Regions from separate parts of the Massilia sp. 9096 genome, predicted to be linked through region 2. Evidence: predicted binding sites of a transcription regulator. Region 2 holds the regulator's gene; the other holds the start of a gene.

Region 1 (3,405 bases), 3.8 Mb from region 2:
GGCGCTTCTTCCAGGCCCGGATTGGCGGCCAGCGCGCCGAAGTCGATCGAGCCGGATTCGCCCAGGTCCTGCTCGAGTTCGCGCGCCAGGCCGGTGATCTCGCCGGTGCGGCGGTAGATGCGGTCGATCGCCTGCAGCACCTCGGTCTCGTTGACCACGGCCAGCTCGATGCCCTTCTTCAGCAGGCGCGCGATCTCGTCGTAGGCAAACAGGTCGGTCGGGTCGGACACGCCCACCAGCACGGTTTCAACCCGGTCTTCCAGCACCAGCGCGCGGAAGCGCCGCGCCTGGGTCTCGGGCAGCAGGCGCACCACGTCCTGGTTGATGTTGTAGAACTTGAGATTGATGTAGGGGATGCCGAGCTGGCGCGCGAGCGCGCCCGAGATCTGCTCCTCGGTGACGAAACTGCTTTCCACGAACACGCGGCCGAGCTTGCGGCCGGTGCGCTTCTGGTCGGCCAGCGCCTGGTTCAGCTGCTCTTCCGTCAGCAGCTTTTGCTGCACCAATATTTCGCCGAGACGGACTTTTTCTGGCCTTGCCATAGCACCCCTATTATTTCCTGTAAGACTCAACCCGTGATTCTATGTCAGAAAAGGGTTAAATTGACTCAGGGAATCATATTAGTGCCGTAAAGACGCGGCGCCGGCGCGACAGCCTGCCGTGATGAGCGTGCAAGACGAGCAACAAAGATGGTCGGAATGACCACTGGTGCAGCCGAGTAGGAGACCGACGCATGACGCACACCCGACGCCGCCGCATCTTCCTGATGCGCCACGGCAGCGTGACTTACTTCGACACCGACGGCAAACCACGCCTGCCGGAGAGTGTGCCGCTCAACGAGGACGGCCGCGCCCAGGCCGACGGCGCCGGTCTGGCATTCCGCGAAGCGGGCGTGGCGTTCGAGCGCGTCATCGTGTCCGGCCTGCCCAGGACCGTCGAGACGGCCGCGCGCGTGCTGGCGCAACTGGCGCCGGGCGCCGCGCCGGCGCAGCCCGAGCTCTGGCCCGAGCTGCAGGAAATCCGCGGCGTGCTGCAGCCGGGAGCGCGCAGCACGACCATGGAGCTGCTGTTCGAGCAGTACCGGCGCGGGCGCGGGATGTGAGGCGCTGCCGCTGCGTCCTGCGGCTTGTCACTCTTGTTTCCACATGTTCGGCCGCCCGCGCGGTGGACGCTCAAGCGCTGCGCCGGCGCCGCAGCGTCGCGGCAGCGCCCGCGCCCGCGCCGATCAGCAGCAGCGCCAGGCTGCCCGGCTCGGGGACGCTGGCGATTTCCTCGGTGCTCGTGCTGATGATGCGGGTGGTCCAGGAGTCGTTCGAGCCCGCCGTCGAATACCCGAAGCCCTGGCCGCGGCCCAGGAAGTAGAGATAGAAATCGTCGCTGCCGATCATGAGGTCGTCCAGACCGGACGCCTTGGCGCCGAATGCATAGCCGCCGCCGCGCGGCCCGGCGAGGATGTCGTCGACCGCGTAGGTGTGGCCGCCGATGGTCAGGTCGATCGCCAGGACCACGGGCAAGGCGTTGTCCTCCAATGGCGTGGTAAACAAGATCGATCCTGCGACCGGATCTTGTGGCGCGGCAGCCCCGTCTCTGGCGCTGAACTGGCTTGCAGTGAAACTGACCTCGAGGATCCTGGCGCTGGCGACTGCAGGGCACAGAAGGCTGGCGGCGACGGCAAATGCGGCAATGGTGGTTTTCATGGGGATCCCATCTGTCGAGAGTGGCCTTGCTTGCGCAAACCCTGACGCAGGAATCGAGCCAGGAATTTTTTCGCTTCTCGAACAAGGACTTGCCGATTTTCCCGAATCACGAGCCCGGTGTTTGTAAATATTTCCGACATCAGGGGCGGCCAGTGCAGCTGCGCGCCGAGGACATGAACTTCTATCTGGCCTACGACCTGTTCCGCCTGGCCGGCATCATGCAGGCATCATGAAGCGCTACGTCGACGGCACCGCCAGCAACGCGCAGGCGCTGGAAAACGGCAAGGCCGCCCGCCCGATGGCCGAGATGGCATTGGCCGACGGCCCGGACGAGGTGCACCGCAACGCCATCGCGAAGCTGGAGCTGGGCAAGTACGCCTGACGCCGCGCCGCGCCGGGCCGCGCCGGTCCGCTTGAGCGCGTGCGTTTGCCGCCGCCGGGCCGCTCGGCTACCATGTCTCCCGGCGGCGCATCGGCTCCGCGCGCATCCGCGGAGCTGTGCATTGCTGTTTTCACAAGGTCGTTCTTTACCCTCCATCCGTTCCAAGCTGATCATCCTGGTGCTGGCCTGCGCCGCGCCGATCGTGGCCGGCTACCTCGCTTTCGCCCACGACGCCGACCGGCGCGAGCGGGCCCACATCGCCCAGGACGCGGACATGATCGTGCGTGCGCTCGCGGCCGCGGTCGACCGCGACCTGGACAGCGCGGCCACCGCCGCGCGCGTGCTGGCCAACCAGAGCAGCCTGGCGACCGGCGACCTGGCCGCTTTCCAAATGGCCGCACGCCGCCTGCTGCGGCCCGAATTCCCGGTCGCCGGCTTCGAGCTGAGCGGCGCCGACGGCCGCGCCCTGCTCGACGCCCGTCATCCGCTCGGCGCCGCGCCGCCGGATAACGGCAACGAGGCCGACGTGCGCGCCGTGTTCGCCTCCGGCAATGCCGTGACCTCGGGCCTGCACCGCGCCAGCCCCGGCCAGCCGTGGCTGGCCTCGATCACGGTGCCGGTCTGGCGCGACGGCCGGGTGGCCTATGCGCTCTCGGTCGAATTGCGCCCGCAGCGGCTGAACGCGCTGCTGGCAGGCCAGCAACTGCCTGAGAGCTGGAATGCACGCATCTTCGACAACCACCAGCGCCTGGTGGCCCGCAGCGGCCCAGCCGAACGGGGGATCGGCATGCCGATCCGTCCCGAACTGGCGCAGGCGCTGGCCCACGCCGACCTCGGCCAGGTCGCGCTGCTCGGGCGCGACGCCGGGCGCGTCTACATCGCCTACGCGCGCACGCTGGGGCACGGCTGGGCGGTGACGATCGGCTACCCCTACCACGCCGAGCGCGAGATCCTCGGCACCGATCCGGCCACGAGCCTGGCCGGGATCGGCGCCATGCTGGCGCTGAGCTTGACGCTGGCTTGGGTCATCGGCGGCGGCATCGCACGTTCGGTGCGCGCGCTGACCGGGCCGGCGGCGGCGCTCGGCCGCGGCGAAGCGCTGGCGATTCCGCCGCTGGCGATCCGCGAAGCGGCATCGGTGGCCGCCGCGCTGCGCCAGGTCGAAGGCGAGCTGCAGCAGTACCGCGCCGGCCTGGAAGCGCTGGTGGCCGAGCGCACCAAGGAACTGCGCCGCTCCAGCGCGCTGCTGTCCACCGTGTACGCCAGCGCGCCGGTCGGCCTGGCCTACCTCGACGCCGACCTGCGCATCGTGATGGTCAACGACTA
Region 2 (3,405 bases):
CGGCCCCAACATGTGGGACGAAGGCCAGGCCCAGCGCATCGAGTACGACGAGCGCAACGACCTGGTCAAGCTGTTCTCGAAGGCCGTCATCAAGCAGCTCGACGGCACGAAAGTAACGCAGGAGATGGACAGCGAATTCATCTCGTACGACAACCGCAAGGAAGTCCTGGTCGGCCGCAACGACGCCAACGGCGAGAACAAGGTCGGCAATGGCCGCGGCAGCATGACGCTGCAGCCGCACCGCGCACCGGCCGGCGCTGCAGCGCCCGCACCGGCGGCGGCGCCTGGCGCCCCATCTGCCGCACCCGCGGCCACACCGGCCGCCACCCCCGCCGCGGCGCAACCGGCAGCGGCAGGGAACAAGTGATGGAGGTGCGCAACGACGCAGCCGCGATCGCGTGCGGCAGCACCCTGGTCGTCAAGGGTCTCCAGAAAAGCTACGGCAAGCGCCTGGTGGTGCGCGACGTTTCGCTCGAAGTCGCGTGCGGCGAGGTGGTCGGCCTGCTCGGCCCGAACGGCGCCGGCAAGACCACGTCGTTCTACATGATCGTCGGCCTGGTGCCGTCGGACGCCGGCACCATCGAAGTCAACGGCGCCGACATCAGCAGCCTGCCGATCCACCGGCGCGCGCTGATGGGCCTGTCCTACCTGCCGCAGGAAGCCTCGGTGTTCCGCCGCCTGACGGTCGAGGAAAACATCCGCGCGGTGCTCGAGCTGCAGCGCGAGAACGGCAAGCCGCTGTCCAAGGCGCGCATCAACGAGCGCCTCGACCAGCTGCTGGGCGAGCTGCAGATCGACAAGCTGCGCCAGAACCCGGCGCTGTCGCTGTCGGGCGGCGAACGGCGCCGCGTCGAGATCGCGCGCGCGCTCGCGACCGATCCGCGCTTCGTGCTGCTGGACGAGCCGTTCGCGGGCGTGGACCCGATCGCCGTGATCGAGATCCAGCGCATCGTGCGCTTCCTGAAGGAGCGCGGGATCGGCGTGCTGATCACCGACCACAACGTGCGCGAGACGCTCGGCATCTGCGACCGCGCCTACATCATCAACCAGGGTGCGGTGCTGGCCTCCGGCCGGCCCGACGACATCATCGCCGACGAATCGGTACGCCGCGTGTATCTGGGTGAACACTTCAGAATGTAGTTATGAAACAGACGCTGCAACTCAAGACATCACAGCATCTTGCGCTCACGCCGCAACTCCAGCAGTCGATCCGCCTGCTGCAGCTGTCCACTCTCGAGCTGCACCAGGAAATCGAGCAGGTCCTGAGTGATAATCCGCTGCTCGAACGGCTCGACGATCCGCTCGACCGCTCGGTGCGCCTGCTGGGCGACGGCGCCATCAACAACGCCCCGGCCACGCCGGGCGAGGCTCCCAGCCCGGCCAACGCCAACGGCAGCGACGAGCACAGCGCGCCGGCCGCGAACGCCGAGGGCGAGGGCCACGAAGGCGGCGACGACGTGCACGCCGCCGAGCACGACGGCGACTGGGGCGAGGGCGGCCGGTCGAGCGGCGGCGGCGAGGAAGAGGATGGCCGTCCGCAGCTCGAGGCCAGCCCGGTCTCGCTGCGCGAACACCTGATGGAGCAGGTGCGCATGACCTGCGCCGCGGCGCGCGACTGCGCCCTGGTCGAGCTGATCGTCGACGCGCTCGACGACAACGGCTACCTCGAGGAATCGCTGGACGACATCCACGCGCGCCTGCCGGAAGAGCTCGAGATCGAGTTCGACGAACTGCGCACCGCGCTGTCGATGGTGCAGAGCCTCGACCCGGCGGGCGTGGGCGCGCGCAGCGCCGCCGAGTGCCTGGCGCTGCAGATCCGCCGCATGCCGGGCGTGCCGCTGGTGACGCGGCGCATGGCCCTGGTCATCGTCGAGCGCTACCTGAGCTGGTTCGCCCAGCGCGAATTCAACAAGCTGAAAAAGGCGCTCGACTGCGACGACGAGGACCTGCGCGAAGCCCAGGCCGTGATCCGCCGCTGCAACCCGCACCCGGGCGCCGCGTTCGCTTCGGACGTGTCGGACTTCGTGGTGCCGGACGTGATCGTGCGCCGCGCCAAGGATGGCTGGAGCGTGCAATTGAATCCCGAAGTGATGCCGCGCCTGCGCGTGAACAGCCTGTATGCGCAGGCGCTCAAGCAGGGCAAATCCGAGACCCAGATGAGCGCGCAGCTGCAGGAAGCCAAGTGGCTCATCAAGAACATGCGCCAGCGTTTCGACACGATCCTGCGCGTGGCCCAGGCCATCGTCGAACGGCAGCGCAACTTTTTCTCGCACGGCGCGGTTGCCATGCGGCCCCTTGTTTTACGCGAGATAGCTGATACACTAGGTTTACACGAGAGCACAATTTCTCGCGTCACAACGCAGAAATACATGCTGACCCCGCACGGCATGTTCGAGCTGAAGTATTTCTTCGGGAGCCACGTTGCCACCGAGGCGGGAGGCGAAGCATCATCGACGGCCATCCGGGCTCTCATCGTACAACTCACAGGAGCAGAAGACCCCAAGAACCCTTTATCCGACAGCAAGATCGCGGAGATGCTAGGGGAACAGGGAATGGTCATTGCGCGGCGCACGGTCGCCAAATACCGTGAGGCGCTCAAGATCCCGCCCGTTAGCCTTCGCAAATCCTTGTAACAAACGCTGCCTGTTGCGCTCCTGCGCACGCTTGCGGCAGCGTATCTTCAAAGGAGTGTGTGTATGAATCTCACCATCAGCGGCCATCACCTCGATGTCACCCCAGCCATCCGTGAATACGTACAGAACAAGCTCGAACGCATCACCCGCCATTTCGATCAAGTGATCGATTCCCACGTCATCCTCTGCATCGACAATCTCACCGAAAAAGACAAACGCCAAAAGGCCGAGATCAATCTGCGGGTGGCGGGAAAGATCCTGCATATCGCCAGCGCCGCGCACGACCTGTACGCCGCGATCGACATGCTGATGGACCGCCTGGACAGGCAGGTCGTCAAATACAAGCAGATGCTGCAGAATCATAGTCACACCGGACACAAGCGCATGCTGGATGAAGGAGACAGTGCAGCCGCCACGGCCTGACGCCGTCCGCAGCACAGCATGACGAAGGGCGCACTGGCGCCCTTTTCGTTTTATGATGCGGCTAGATCAACCATCTCCGACATCATGAGCGCAGACGCTACCCGCGAACACGTGCAGACCCGCATTGCCAACGGCACCGGCACCTTTACCCTCGACCGGCCCAAGGCCCTCAATTCGCTGTCGCTCGACATGGTGCGTGCGCTGACGCAGACCCTGCTGCTCTGGCGCGACGATCCTGCGGTCGATGCGGTCGTCATCGCCAGCAGCAGCGAAAAAGCGCTGTGCGCGGGCGGCGACATCCGCTTCTTTTACGAAGCCGGCCGTGCCACGCCGGGCGGTGGCAGCGCGC

What was found. Region 2 encodes sigma-54, which starts transcription at its own class of promoters, with help from an activator protein. Its sites were predicted from a motif close to TGGCANGNAANCTGCTTT; they were not measured.
Region 1: the regulator sigma-54 is predicted to act here: its motif matches at 1,741-1,758, upstream of FA90_RS04790 (PEP-CTERM sorting domain-containing protein).

The regions. Positions count from the first base shown of each region.
Region 1 covers NZ_JQNN01000001.1:1,094,780-1,098,184, reverse strand. Annotated here, with positions in the region: gene FA90_RS04800 (GspE/PulE family protein) at 1-542, opposite strand, end outside; partial or broken gene FA90_RS04795 (phosphoglycerate mutase family protein) at 734-1,027, shown strand; gene FA90_RS04790 (PEP-CTERM sorting domain-containing protein) at 1,173-1,697, opposite strand; partial or broken gene FA90_RS27125 (hypothetical protein) at 1,868-2,079, shown strand; gene FA90_RS04785 (response regulator) at 2,201-3,405, shown strand, end outside.
Region 2 covers NZ_JQNN01000001.1:4,874,714-4,878,118, forward strand. Annotated here, with positions in the region: gene lptA (lipopolysaccharide transport periplasmic protein LptA) at 1-367, shown strand, start outside; gene lptB (LPS export ABC transporter ATP-binding protein) at 373-1,140, shown strand; gene FA90_RS21175 (RNA polymerase factor sigma-54) at 1,143-2,633, shown strand; gene hpf (ribosome hibernation-promoting factor, HPF/YfiA family) at 2,697-3,056, shown strand; gene FA90_RS21185 (enoyl-CoA hydratase/isomerase family protein) at 3,141-3,405, shown strand, end outside.